DNA from 3 places in the Exiguobacterium sp. SH4S7 genome. Region 1 is predicted to be linked to each of the others. Evidence: riboswitches for the same ligand, from Rfam matches in the RefSeq annotation. Region 1 holds a riboswitch; each other region holds the start of a gene.
The links. Region 1 has a riboswitch for S-adenosylmethionine ahead of msrA (peptide-methionine (S)-S-oxide reductase MsrA). Riboswitches for the same ligand answer to the same signal wherever they lie in the genome.
Positions count from the first base shown of each region.

Region 1 (4,490 bases):
ATCAAATGTCAGCCCATATATAGATGATTTCATTGTAATCTGTCCTTTCTTCAATCCGCATACGTACCATTGTAGCGGACGTGAGCGACAGGTGCAACGTTCTTACATAGGCGGGATCGGACGCGTCACGTGGCGTTCGAACGCGTAGGCGATACGGATGAGGTCTCGTTCCGCATAGCTCGTACCCGTGAATGACAGCCCGAAAGGTGCCCCGCTCTGTTTGAGCTTGTATGGGATCGTGACCGTCGGGTGCCCTGCCTTCGCCGCCATATCGTAATTCAAGTCGTGTGGCAACGCCAGGGCGTGAAGCGTTTGTTCCATCAATAAACGATCGAGGCCGTCCGTTTTCGCGTGCCGGACGTCGGCTAAGCGTCGCTCGAGGTAGCTCGACTCGGTCAAACGCCCTGATAACTGATTCGCTTTCTCGAACGTAACTTGTCCGTGCGGGATCGTTTCCGGGTGAAGCTTGTTCCAGTCCATCAAGTCCTTGAGCGTTTCATACGGGAGCGCTGTCGTCGCCAAATACGCCTCGATCCCGAGCTTGAACTCATGGTAGAGGACGTCGCCTTGGTCAAGTCCGTCGTTTGACGGCAGGTCGACTTCGACGAGCTCGACCCCGCTCGCTTTGAGTAACGCCAGCGCCGCTTGATAGAGCGTCTGTTCTTCATCCGACAGTTCCGCCTTCACGAAACCGACGCGCATGCCGACGGCTTGACGTTCGTCGAGACACGTCCGGTACGGTGGACCGGCCGGTAGATGTGTCGTCGCCGGGTCCGAGTCGTCTTCCCCGCACATCGCTTCTAGTGCGAGCACCGCGTCGCGGAGCGTCCGCGCCATCGGACCGGCCGTATCTTGCGACCGCGAAATCGGGATGATCCCACTCCGGCTGATGAGCCCGACCGTCGGTTTGATGCCGACGATGCCGTTATGGACGCTCGGGTGGATGATCGACCCGCTCGTCTCGCTGCCGACAGCGAGCATCGTCAAGTTCGCAGCGACCGCTGACGCCGAACCAGAACTCGAACCGCCGACGTCGAGATTGTCACCATACGGATTGAGCGTCTGGCCACCGACCCCGCTCCATCCGTTCGGCATGTCCTCCGTCAAAAAATTGGCCCATTCCGATAAATTGGCTTTGCCGAGAATGACCGCCCCGTGCTCACGGAGGCGACGGACGAGTTCAGCGTCACGACCGGCAAAGTGATGCTCGAGCGCTACGGCGCCGGCAGTCGTCCTCATGAGTCCCGCCGTCTCGATGTTGTCCTTGAGTAAAACGGGAATACCGAGGAGTGGCAGCCGGTCTCCGCGTCGGTAGGCACGGTCAGCCGCCTCCGCCTCAAACAACGCGTCCGGGTTCACTTGGATGACCGCTTTCAGTTTATCGTTCAAGCTAGCGATCCGTGTCAAATAGTAGGCCGTCACGTCCCGGGCCGTGAACGTCCCTTCTTTATATCCGCGCTGTGCGGTCTCGATGTCTAGTTCAAATAAGTCTTGCATCCAATTCCCTCCTTATAGGCAATGTTATTCGGTATTCGCTTAATGCATCGAATCCCCTTCTTTTTATCGCCATTGGATGTGCAACTTGATACACTAGAAGAAACGTTATTGGAGGTAGCCATGTCCCGCTCTTACATCCTTGTTTTACTGTCCGTGTTCGCCCTGTTCTTTCTACAATTGTTTGGGGATGATTTGCCGTGGGCATTCCCTGCGTCCATCGCCCTCATTATCTTGATTGTTGGTGCCACGCTATTTCAACTTCGGCGCACACCAAATCGTTGACGTTTAAACGAGACAGATGATATGATGCTGTCACCAACTACATATCGATATCTTGAGTGAACGAGAGACCTGGCTCTACGACTTCACAGCAACCTGCTTCGGCAAGGTGCTACTTCCAGCAAGGCATCGCCTTGGACGATATGACAAAACGCTCATGTCGATGACATGGGCGTTTTTTTGGAATGAACATGAGGGGGATTTTATTTTGGAAAAAGCTACATTCGCAGGTGGTTGTTTTTGGTGCATGGTGACACCGTTCGAGGAACAGCCAGGAATCGAAGGAATCGTATCCGGTTATACAGGCGGACACGTTAACAATCCGACGTATAAAGACGTCAAGACAGGCACGAGTGGTCACTACGAGGTCGTCGAGATCACGTTCGATCCTTCTCAATTCTCATATGAGCGCCTGCTCGAATTGTATTGGATTCAGACTGATCCGACCGACGACGGCGGCCAGTTCCAAGACCGCGGGCAACAATACGCGCCCGCCATCTTCTATCATACGGAAGAGCAACGCGTGGCGGCAGAACAGAGTCGCGACGCGCTCGCCGCGAGCGGAAAGTTCAAACAACCGATCGTGACGAAAATCTTACCGGCTGACGTCTTTTACCCGGCCGAAGACTATCATCAAGATTATCATAAAAAAAATCCGGCCCACTATAAAGCGGACCGGAAACAATCTGGCCGTGACGAGTTCATCGACCAGACGTGGACAAGCTGACAACGACGGGCCTCATGCCCGTCGTTTTTTTAGCTCTTGGCAAGCCCGAGCATGAATCCAGCGACCACGATCAGACCGATCCCCATAAACACGAAGACACGTTCTTTCGTCGTCTTTTCTTCTTTTAACAAGTAAATGCCACCGAGCGTTGCGACGACGACGTTCAATTGTGACAAGGCGAACGACGTGGCGATGCCGACTTCTCCGCTCGAGACGAACAACCCGAAATTCCCGATGCCCCAGGCAAGCCCGGCGAAGATGTTCTTGAACGTCTTCGGATCAATTTTTTTCACATCTTTTTCACGAAGACTGAACAAGAGCGCGGCGATGAACATCCCGAGTGACTGCGGTAGGATGGCGGTGATGCCGTCCACTTCAAAGTAGTTGGTCAGGACGGCGTACGTCACGTAACCGATGCTCGAAACGAGGAGCACGAGTAGCCCTTTTTTCAAAGCACTACTGCTGTCCGATTCTTTATTTTGTTGATATGACGTCATGACGGCCCCGATGATGATCAAAACGAGGGCCGAGAAGCCGAGCCATAGCTCGGTCGATGTCTTCCAGTCCCCGAGAACGATGACTCCGAACAGTGATGTCCCGACAAGCTGCATCCCTGTACTGATCGGCATCGCTTTCGAGACGCTTAAAATTTGGAACGACTGGAACTGAAGGTACTGTCCGAGCGCCCAGAACACACCCGAAATGAAACCAGTCACGATCGCGAGCGTCGTGAACTCTGGTTTGAAGACGAGCGCGATGACAACCGCCATCACCATCGCGCCGATCGTCGTGCCGATCAATTGTTGAATCGGCTTGCCGCCGACAATAGATACGATAAGCGGGATACTCCCCCACATGAGTGCGGGCAGTAGCGCTAGCAAAATCATCTCCATACGTTGCACCTGCTTTCTTAATATAACATTCTGTCTATTTTTCCCGGCTCTAGCGCTCATTAAACTTCAAAAAAATGATTTTCAAACTTCTTTCGTTTTTCTTGTTGCCAAATCATTTATTAGAATGATATAATAATTTCCAACGGGGCATTAGCTCAGCTGGGAGAGCGCCACGCTGGCAGCGTGGAGGTCAGCGGTTCGAGCCCGCTATGCTCCATTCCTTAAGTCGGTCCACTGATGTGGGCCGGCTTTTTTGTGTCCCCGCCTCGGTTTAAGTCGACACGAACCGGGTAATGATTGTAAGACATCATTTATCTTAAGGGGGACTTCCAATGAACCGAGCCTCTGTCGAAGAGACGATTTTGGCCGTGATCGATTGTATCCGGGCGAGCAACCATTGCTTCTCGAAATGTTTACAAGAAGAAGACCTGCTGATGGTCTCGGAATGTATCCGGTTGACGAAAGAATGTGCCGAAGTCGCCACACTCACCTTGAACGCGCTCGAAACCGACTCTGCGTTCACAAGACCGATCGCGGCGCTCTGCGCGCAAGTGTGTGATACGTGTGCCGTCGAATGCGGGCGTCACTTATACGACCATTGCCAACGTTGCTCTGAGGCGTGCTTGCGCTGCGCCGAGGCGTGTCGGCACCTCTCGGCCGCATGATCGCTTTCCAGTCTAACCTTGTGTTAGACTTTTTTTGTACAGATTTTTAACGAAGAGAGGAACTTTTATGCCACATTCTATTCTAGCAATCGACGTCGAGACGGCCAATCGCGACAGTCGGAGCATCTGCTCTGTCGGTTGGAGTTTACTTACAGACGGTGAAGTCGTCGAGACGAACCAATTGCTCGTCAATCCTGAGGAAGACTTTGACCAAGGCAACATTCGCGTCCACGGGATTCGCCCGAGCGACGTCTGGGACGCCCCGGCATTGCCCGAAGTGCTCGAACAGCTCTATCCGACACTGAACGCCGTCGACGTCGTCATAGCCCATAACGCCGCGTTTGACATGGGTGCGCTCCGCAAAGCGATCGCCAAGTACGACTTGTTCACTTTCCCGACGATTGAATACGGCTGCACCGTCAAGTTGTC
Region 1 is NZ_SJUT01000001.1:773,660-778,149, reverse strand. Features, by position in the region: gene rlmN (23S rRNA (adenine(2503)-C(2))-methyltransferase RlmN) at 1-33, opposite strand, end outside; gene EVJ29_RS03905 (amidase family protein) at 103-1,497, opposite strand; gene EVJ29_RS15540 (hypothetical protein) at 1,540-1,779, shown strand; SAM riboswitch class I at 1,824-1,923, shown strand; gene msrA (peptide-methionine (S)-S-oxide reductase MsrA) at 1,985-2,503, shown strand; gene EVJ29_RS03895 (GRP family sugar transporter) at 2,533-3,396, opposite strand; tRNA gene EVJ29_RS03890 (tRNA-Ala) at 3,541-3,613, shown strand; gene EVJ29_RS03885 (four-helix bundle copper-binding protein) at 3,729-4,061, shown strand; gene EVJ29_RS03880 (3'-5' exonuclease) at 4,129-4,490, shown strand, end outside.

Region 2 (4,490 bases), 370 kb from region 1:
TTGATTGCGGCGTTCACCATGGCCCGTGTGTAGCTGAGCTTCATACGTGACCCTTCACCGTAAGCCCCGCCGGTCCAACCCGTGTTGACGAGGTAGACGTCGACGTTATGCTGCTCGATCAACTTACCGAGCATGTCGGCGTACCGTTCCGGGGCGAGCGGCAAGAACGGTGAGCCGAAGCAAGTCGAGAACGTTGCTTGTGGCTCAGTCACGCCGCGCTCCGTGCCGGCTAGTTTTGACGTGTAGCCGGATAGGAAGTGATACATCGCCTGCTCTTTCGTCAACTTGCTGATCGGCGGGAGCACCCCGTAAGCATCGGCCGTCAAGAAGACGATCGTGTTCGGGTGACCGGCCCGTGAAGGGAGCATCGCGTTATCGATGTATTGAATCGGATAAGCTGCTCGCGTATTCTCGGTGAGCGAGATGTTTTTGTAGTCGGCTGAGCGGTCTTCGTTCAAGACGACGTTTTCGATCAACGATCCGAAACGGATAGCGTCATAAATTTGCGGCTCGTTCTCACGTGACAAGTTGATCGTCTTGGCGTAGCAACCGCCTTCGATATTGAAGATGCCGTCTGGCGACCAACCGTGCTCATCGTCACCGATGAGATGACGTTCCGTATCGGCCGAGAGCGTCGTCTTGCCCGTGCCCGATAGTCCGAAGAAGAGCGCCGTCTCCCCGGCGTCCGAGACGTTGGCCGAGCAATGCATCGACAAGACGTGCTGTTCAGGTAATAGGAAGTTCATGACCGAGAAAATCGATTTTTTAATTTCGCCGCCGTATTCTGTTCCCCCGATCAGAATGGTACGTTTGGCGAACGAGACGAGGATAAACGTTTCTGAGTTCGTCCCGTCAACTGTTGGGTCGGCCTTGTAGCTCGGTGCATAAATGACCGTGAATGGGTCAAACGCAGCTCTCGTCGGCCACTCTCGCAAGAACAACTGCTTCGCGAACAAGCTGTGCCACGCATACTCGGTGATGGCGCGTACCGGTAGCGTGTAGTGCTCATCTGCTCCAGCCGAAGCTTCGAGATAATACAGCTTCTGTTTCGTCTCGAGATGAGTGAGGACTTTGTCGAGAAGAGCGGTGAACTTGTCTTCTGCGATCGGCTGATTGACCGGACCCCAGTCCACTAACGAGTTGCTGACTTCATCTTGGACGACGAATTTGTCTTTCGGTGACCGCCCTGTGAATTTCCCTGTACTGACCGATAAAGCCCCGTCTTTCGTCAGTACGCCTTCACCGTTACGAATGGCTTCTTCCACCAGTTCTGGAACCGTTAAGTTCCGTAATACATCGGCACCCTTAATTAATTCTTCGATTTTCAGGAGCGTAGTCGCCATCCTGAATCCCACCTTTCCCCTAAATAGATGTGGATGAAATCCGCATACTTCCGCGATTAATTAGTATGACACTTTTTATTATATGTGACACACTAATCAAAAACAAGCATTTCTTTACCCTTTAAAGTAAGCGCTTTCTTACAAAGACATTCTAACATATTCTGTATAAGCGGGGAGTGAAAAAACGGAAACCGTCAAAAAAATGTTTGATATTTCACAAACATAAATGATTTCCGTGATTACGAAGAAATTTACAAATTAAGCGGATACGCTTGACAGAACGGTATGGCATTTATATGATGGTGTTCGTAACGGATACTCTTATTCTGAGCGGTGGAGGGAACAAGGCCCTACGAAGCCCAGCAACCGTCCGATCCTGTAGTCTTTTTCGGAAAAGGTGCTATCCTGAAGCGAAGCGACAGCTTCGAACGATAAGAGGGTAAGGAAGAACGATTCAACCTTTCCCATTGAACGTGGCGAAAGGTTTTTTTCATTACCGTCCCAAAGCAACGCGTAAGGGGAACGAGTACCGTCCACACATCACCCTTATTAATAGGAGGTTTTTCGAAATGTCAAACTTGAACCGTCGACTTTTCACTTCGGAGTCCGTCACTGAAGGACATCCGGATAAAATTTGTGACCAAATCTCAGATGCGATTTTGGATGCAATTTTGGCTGAAGATCCAAACGCCCGCGTTGCGGCTGAGACGTCTGTCACGACAGGTCTCGTGCTCGTAGCTGGTGAAATCACGACATCGACTTACGTGGATATCCCGAAAGTTGTACGTGAAACTGTTCGTGAGATCGGCTACACGCGCGCCAAATATGGTTTTGACGCTGAGACTTGTGCTGTACTCACAGCAATCGACGAGCAGTCGGCAGACATCGCACTCGGTGTCGACCAAGCGCTCGAAGCTCGTGAAGGTCAAATGACTGACGAAGAAATCGATGCGATCGGTGCCGGTGACCAAGGCCTCATGTTCGGTTATGCAACGAACGAGACACCTGAACTCATGCCGCTCCCGATCTCACTCGCTCACAAATTGTCACGTCGCTTGGCAGAAGTCCGCAAAAACGGAACGCTCACTTACCTTCGTCCAGACGGTAAGACGCAAGTAACTGTCGAATACGACCAAGACAACAACCCGGTCCGTATCGATACGATCGTCATCTCGACGCAACACGCAGAAGACATCACGCTCGAGCAGATCCAAGCGGACCTTAAAGAACACGTGATCGAAGCAGTCATCCCGGCTGAACTCATCGACGCCGAGACAAAATACTTCATCAACCCGACTGGCCGTTTCGTCATCGGTGGACCACAAGGTGATGCAGGTCTCACAGGACGTAAAATCATCGTCGACACATACGGTGGATACGCTCGCCACGGCGGTGGTGCGTTCTCAGGTAAAGATCCTACCAAAGTTGACCGTTCGGCAGCATACGCGGCCCGCTACGTGGCGAAAAACCTCGTGGCAGCTGGACTTGCTGACAAAGCGGAAGTTCAACTTGCATACGCGATCGGTGTCGCACACCCGGTTTCAATCGCGGTGGACACGTTCGGCACTGGTAAATTGAGCGAGACTGAACTCGTTGAACTCATTCGTGAGAACTTCGACCTTCGTCCGGCCGGCATCATCAAGATGCTCGACCTTCGTCGCCCGATCTACAGACAGACAGCAGCTTACGGACACTTTGGTCGCACAGACGTTGAACTCCCATGGGAGCAGACGGACAAAGCGGCAGTGCTTGAAGAAGGCGCAAAACGTTTCGCATAAGCAATAAAAAACGACCTTTCGCGAGAAAGGTCGTTTTTTATTATGCTTGTGGTTTATTTTCGTTTGTTGCGTTCTCGTTGCCAAGTGCCGTATCTTTCGCCTCGACGACTTTCTCGCCAATATCTTGCAAATCTGATTTTGCTTCCTGGGCCGTCTCGACGACTTTGTTCACGTCTTGTTTGACCGTGTCGACTTCACCGACAACTTTTTCATAGACGTTTTGCACATCGGTCGACACTTCTTGAATCATACCTGAAGCCGATTTCACTTGCTCGATGACTTGAGACGCTTTACCGGCCGGATCTTCTTTGATCGTGTCGACGAGACCGCCGACAGACGACTTCGCATTCGTGAGTGACTGTTTCGTCGTCTCACGGTTCGACGAGCTAAGTAGGGCGATCAGACCGCCGACGAGCGCACCGAGAAGCATTCCGGTCACGACGTTGATTCTAGGACCACCCGAGTTGGTTTGGTCGAATTGGCGATTCGGGTTGTTAGCGTTAGCTGCGTGCGGATCGTCTTGTAATGTTGGTTCCATGTCTAAACACTCCTTTGTAAGTTGGCATTGGTACTCATATACCCTAGTTAAAATAGAAAATAACGTTCTGCTTGATTTCGACACGAAAAAGTAATAGAAGGGCAGGATATTTTTTACGTGATGGGGAATGATAGTACTAGATTGGCCAAAAGGGGGAAGCTGTTATGAAGATGCGGGAAGCCGTACCAGAAGATGCCGCCACGATTCGAGATATCGCACTTGCGACCATCAGTGTGACAGATGACGTTCGGTCTAAGGTGATGGAGCGCGCCTATCAACAAGAAGAGATCGTCCGGGCCATCGGTTCGAGTGAAGAAGCGAAAGAACAGTTGTTCATCGTCGGTGAGGCCGAAGGAGACGTTATCGGGTTTTACCATGCGATCGACCGCGGTGATACGTGGGAAGTGCTTCGTCTCTATCTTCATCCGGCTCACCATCGCCAAGGACTTGGGGCAGAACTGCTGACGCATCTCCAAGAGCGGAAAGCGCAGCCGATCGAGCTGTACGTCGAGAGTTCGAACGAGCAGGCGATCGCGTTCTTAAGCCACCAAGCGTTCACCGAACTGAACCGAATTCAAGAAGAAGTGTACGATCAACCGATGGAGCTCATCCATTTGCGTTACGACCCACGCTAAGACTCCAGACGGATTTTCTTTCAAACATCAGTCAGCGGCTGATGTTTTTTGTTAGAATTGATGAGACATACTAATAATGAGGTGACAGCATGACATATGAAGAAGAATCACGAAAAGGGGTCATCGTGATCGTTTACCCGTTGCAGTTCACGTCCCGACTCAGCGAAGCATTTTTGCAGCGACTCAGTGTCGACTA
Region 2 is NZ_SJUT01000001.1:403,071-407,560, forward strand. Features, by position in the region: gene pckA (phosphoenolpyruvate carboxykinase (ATP)) at 1-1,343, opposite strand, end outside; SAM riboswitch class I at 1,662-1,781, shown strand; gene metK (methionine adenosyltransferase) at 1,913-3,121, shown strand; gene EVJ29_RS01995 (YtxH domain-containing protein) at 3,162-3,659, opposite strand; gene EVJ29_RS02000 (GNAT family N-acetyltransferase) at 3,824-4,294, shown strand; gene EVJ29_RS02005 (alpha/beta hydrolase) at 4,384-4,490, shown strand, end outside.
Region 2: linked by a shared signal. The riboswitch ahead of metK (methionine adenosyltransferase) and the one ahead of msrA (peptide-methionine (S)-S-oxide reductase MsrA) in region 1 are both predicted to bind S-adenosylmethionine.

Region 3 (4,490 bases), on a different contig from region 1:
AGAAAGACTTTGTCGTTGTAAAAGACGCGTAAGACGTCACGGTTCGACGGTGTCTCCGCTTCGGTCGTCTCTGGGAGCGACTCGCGGATGAAACGTCCGAGAACGAGCGCGTACAAGGCGAAGACGAACGCTGCCGTGAAGAAGATGTACTGTCGGTCGATGAACAAGACGGCACTGCCGAGCAGGGGACCGAACGCCGCCCCGATATTATGCCCCATCCGTAAGAGACCGAACGCCTCGTTCATCTGTTCCGGCTCGGTCACGTCGGCGACCATCGCGCTCGCTGCCGGGTGGAACAGCGAGTTCGTCAAACCGAGCATGGCGTTCAAAAGGAGCAGCGGCCAAAACGTTTCCGCGAAAGCGAAACCGATGAGCGCGACCGCATCACCGAGGATGGCGGTCATCATGACCGGTTTTCGACCGTATAAGTCGGCGAGACGTCCGCCGACGACCGAGCCGATGAGCGCCATGATCGGTCCGGTCGCTAAGATGACGCCGACTTGGACGTAGCTGTCGAGCTTGTCGCTGTAATAGAGGACGAGGAACGGGGCGATCATGAACATCATGACACCGGTGATCGTCTCGCCGAGGAAGCGAATCCAAATGTTACGGTCGAGCCGTTTGAGTGATTGAATCATGCGTTTCACCTGCTTCTACAAAATAAAAGGGACGAAGGATGCACGGAGGCATACTCGTCCCTACTTGCTTATGCACGCCTCGGAAGACAGGCGGGTGACTTCAGTTCATGAAACGGAAGACCCCGACCTGTCAGTATGAAATTGGATACGATGTGGCTGCGTCATGACTGACATGGCGGGTCCTCCTTTCTGAAAGTTTACTCTTCGTTTCAACTGTATGACAGATTCTTGAAATGTGTCAACATATTTTGACTTGCGTCATAACAGTTCATTTAAATTCTTGCGGGTGAGCCGATAATCGATCAACCGGGACAAGACGACTTGAATCATCGCGGTCACGGGTACGCTGATGAACATCCCGACGAGGCCGAACAGGCTCCCCCCGATGATGATCGATGTGATGACCCAGAACGGGGTGATCCCGACGCTGTCGCCGAGAATTTTCGGGCCGAGCCAAAGTCCGTCGAACTGTTGCAGCAAGAAGATGAACAACAAGACGAGCAGGGCCGTGAACGGGTCGTAGAAGTAGGTGATGATGAACGCCGGGATCATCCCTAAGAGCGGCCCGACGTATGGGATGAAGTTCAGCACCCCGATGATGACACCGAGCAAGAGCGCGTACGGCGCGCCGATGATCAAGAGCCCGATGACGGCCATCACGCCGATGATGAGACAGTCGAGCGACTTTCCGATGATGTAGCGTTTAAAGATATAGTCCATCTCTTGGAAGATGTCGATCGTCGTCTTCGCCGAGGCGACCGGGAACATCGCGTACAGTAGACGCTTGAACATCCGGGCGAACACTTCCTTGTCTTTCAACAAGTAGATCGAGATGACGATCCCGATCAACAAGTTGATCAACGTCATCGTGAAGCTCGACACGTAACCGACCGAAGACACGACGGCCGTCTCGACCCATCCGGAATACCGTTCCTCGAACCGGTTAAAATCGATCGCTTGGGCGATCGTCGCATTATACTCCTCGACATACGTTTTCAGCTGCCCGAGAAAGCCATCGATTTGGCGAATATAAAACGGGAGCTCCTCGATGAGAGACGCGACGCTCGAATAGATGCGAGGGAACAGCGTCACCGCTGACACGACAAGGATCCCGATGAACGTGACGTAGACGATCAACAAGCCTTGGTAGCGCTTCAAGTGGAACCGCTCTTCTATATAGGATAGGACGGTGTTGAGGAGCAGCGCGATGGCGATCCCCATGATGATCGGCGTCAACAGCTGAAACGCATACTGCATGACCCGAGAGATCGTGTCCGGCTCGCTGATGACTTTCCATAGGACGAGCAGAATCAGCCCGATCACGCTTAACTTCCATATCAATTGACGGTTTAGTTCCAATGGTCTATCCCCTCATGCTGTAAATTTTGCAGAATAACGTTCACCTTTTACTATGAACGTTTTTTTACCGGGATTCAATAGCGGTAAGGAATTTTTGAAATAAGGATTGACAAGGTTGGTAACGTTTGGTTTACTAAATGACATATTACAGAAATTATCAATTGCATATAAAAACACTTTCTATCAAGAGAAGCGGAGGGACTGGCCCGATGAAGCTTCAGCAACAGATTGTTTCAATACTGTGCTAATTCCAGCAAGGTGACCTTGAGAGATGGAAAGGTGGTTGTTTGAATACGTCCGTATCTCGACACCCCTTTCCTCGGAAAGGGGTGTTTTTGCATAGGAGGACTATTCATGACAGACAGACGCTCGAAGTTACTTAAAACGTTACCACCCCAGCATTTCGTCGGACTCGCCGCTGAAGTCGCCGCACTCGAGCGTTCAGGCCGCGAGGTCATCCGGCTTGGCCAAGGAACGCCCGACTTGCCGACACCGGCCCCGATCTGTGAGGCGTTGCAGACGGCCCTGCTCGACCCGGCGACACACCAATACGGACCGTTCCGGGGACAGACGCGCCTGAAGCAAGCGGTCGCGACGTTCTACCAGACCGAATACGGCGTCGCGCTCGATGCCGAGACCGAAGTGGCCATCTTGATCGGCAGCAAGTCGGGACTCATCACGCTCCCGCAATGTGTGCTCGAGCCAGGTGACGGCATGTTGCTCCCGAACCCGGGCTACCCGGACTACATCTCGGGGGCGCGTCTCGCCGGTGCGGTCGTCCACGACCTCGTCCTCCGGGAAGAGAACGGCTATCTTCCTGATTACGAGACGCTCGATCCGCAGGGAGCGCGACTCATGTATTTGAACTACCCGAGCAATCCGACCGGCGCCGTCGCGTCGCCCGCGTTCTTTGACGACACGGTCCGGTTCGCGAATAAGCATGACCTCATGGTCGTCCACGACTTCGCGTACGGCAGCATCGGTTTCGACGGGCACGTCCCGCCGAGCTTCCTGCAGACGCCGGGTGCGAAAGACATCGGCATCGAGGTGTATACGATGTCGAAGGCGTTCAACATGTCCGGCTGGCGGGTCGCTTTCGCCGTCGGCAACCGCGACATCATCGAGGCGATCAACACGTATCAAGACCACGTCCATGTGAGTGTGTTCTCGGCCATCCAAGAGGCGGCCATCGCCGCGCTCGAGTCGCCACGTTCGCTCCGGGACGACTTGTCACGGTTGTATGAGGCCCGCCGCGACCGGCTCGTCGACGGGTTACGTCAGGCCGGATGGGACATCACGGCCCCGAGTGGCTCGTTCTTCGTCTGGGCGAAAGTGCCGGACGGGGACGCAAAATCGTTCTCGCATAAGCTGCTCCACGAGGCAGGGGTCGCCGTGACGCCGGGCTATTTCTTCGGCTCAGAAGGCGAGCGGTACGTCCGGTTCGGGCTCGTCTCCGCCGAGCCGAAGATCGACGAGGCCGTCGAGCGGATCGAGAAACTGTTCGCGACGTATGAAGAGGTCCGGGCATGATCCGCCAAGCCGTGCTCGAGTACGACCATGCGGATGACGGGCTCGAGCGGCTCGATGAATTGATCGCTGGCCGTCGTGCTCACGTGCTGCGCGGGCAGAACGGTTTTGACGTCGTCAAGCGTGTCCTGCCAGCGATCACTGCCTATCCGACATCGCTGTTCCGTGGCGAATGCACGGACGCCGAGGTCGAACGGCTCCGTTTGAAGGATGCGGACGTCCTCCTTGCCGTCGGTGGGGGCAAGCTCGTCGACACGGCGAAACTCGTCGCTTACCGGCAAGGTGTCCCGCTGATCGTCATCCCGACGCTCGCCTCGAACTGTGCCGCCTTCACACCGCTCAGCGTCATCTATGACGAGCACGGCACCTATGACCGCTACGACGTGTTTCGCGTCGTCATCGAGCGGGTCATCGTCGACGCAAGGGTCGTGACCGACTCGCCGTACGACTACTTCCGGGCCGGCGTCATCGACACGGTCGCCAAGTTTTACGAGGCCCGCTATTTGAGCGGCGACAGTTCGCCTGATGCCGGCGTCAATACCGGTCTCGCCTTGGCCGAGCAATGCGGCCGGCTCGTCGAACTCGACTTGAGTGAGTCCAGTTTCACCGCGTATGGGCCAGAGACCCGGTTCGCGGTCGATCACATCCTTGCCGTCGGCGGTGCCGTCGGTGGTTTCGGGGACGCCGGGACACGCGTTGCCGTCGCCCACGCTGTCCACAACGCGCTCAGCCGCTTCGAGTCGACCCATCCGTTCTTACATGGCGACAAGGTCGGCTTCGGCCTCCTTGTCCAAGAACGGTTGCGTGGCTCGTCTGACGCCCCATATTTAGAGGCGTGGCTCGCCAGGATCGGCGCGCCGACGTCACTTGAGACGCTCGGACTCGTGCCGGCCGACATCCCGCAACTGGTCGAGGCGGTCCGGGTCGAGACCGAATTGCAACGTTCACCCGTCCCGCTCGATATTG
Region 3 is NZ_SJUT01000004.1:199,546-204,035, reverse strand. Features, by position in the region: gene EVJ29_RS10045 (MDR family MFS transporter) at 1-638, opposite strand, end outside; gene EVJ29_RS10040 (AI-2E family transporter) at 897-1,997, opposite strand; SAM riboswitch class I at 2,175-2,275, shown strand; gene EVJ29_RS10035 (aminotransferase class I/II-fold pyridoxal phosphate-dependent enzyme) at 2,352-3,527, shown strand; gene EVJ29_RS10030 (iron-containing alcohol dehydrogenase) at 3,524-4,490, shown strand, end outside.
Region 3: linked by a shared signal. The riboswitch ahead of EVJ29_RS10035 (aminotransferase class I/II-fold pyridoxal phosphate-dependent enzyme) and the one ahead of msrA (peptide-methionine (S)-S-oxide reductase MsrA) in region 1 are both predicted to bind S-adenosylmethionine.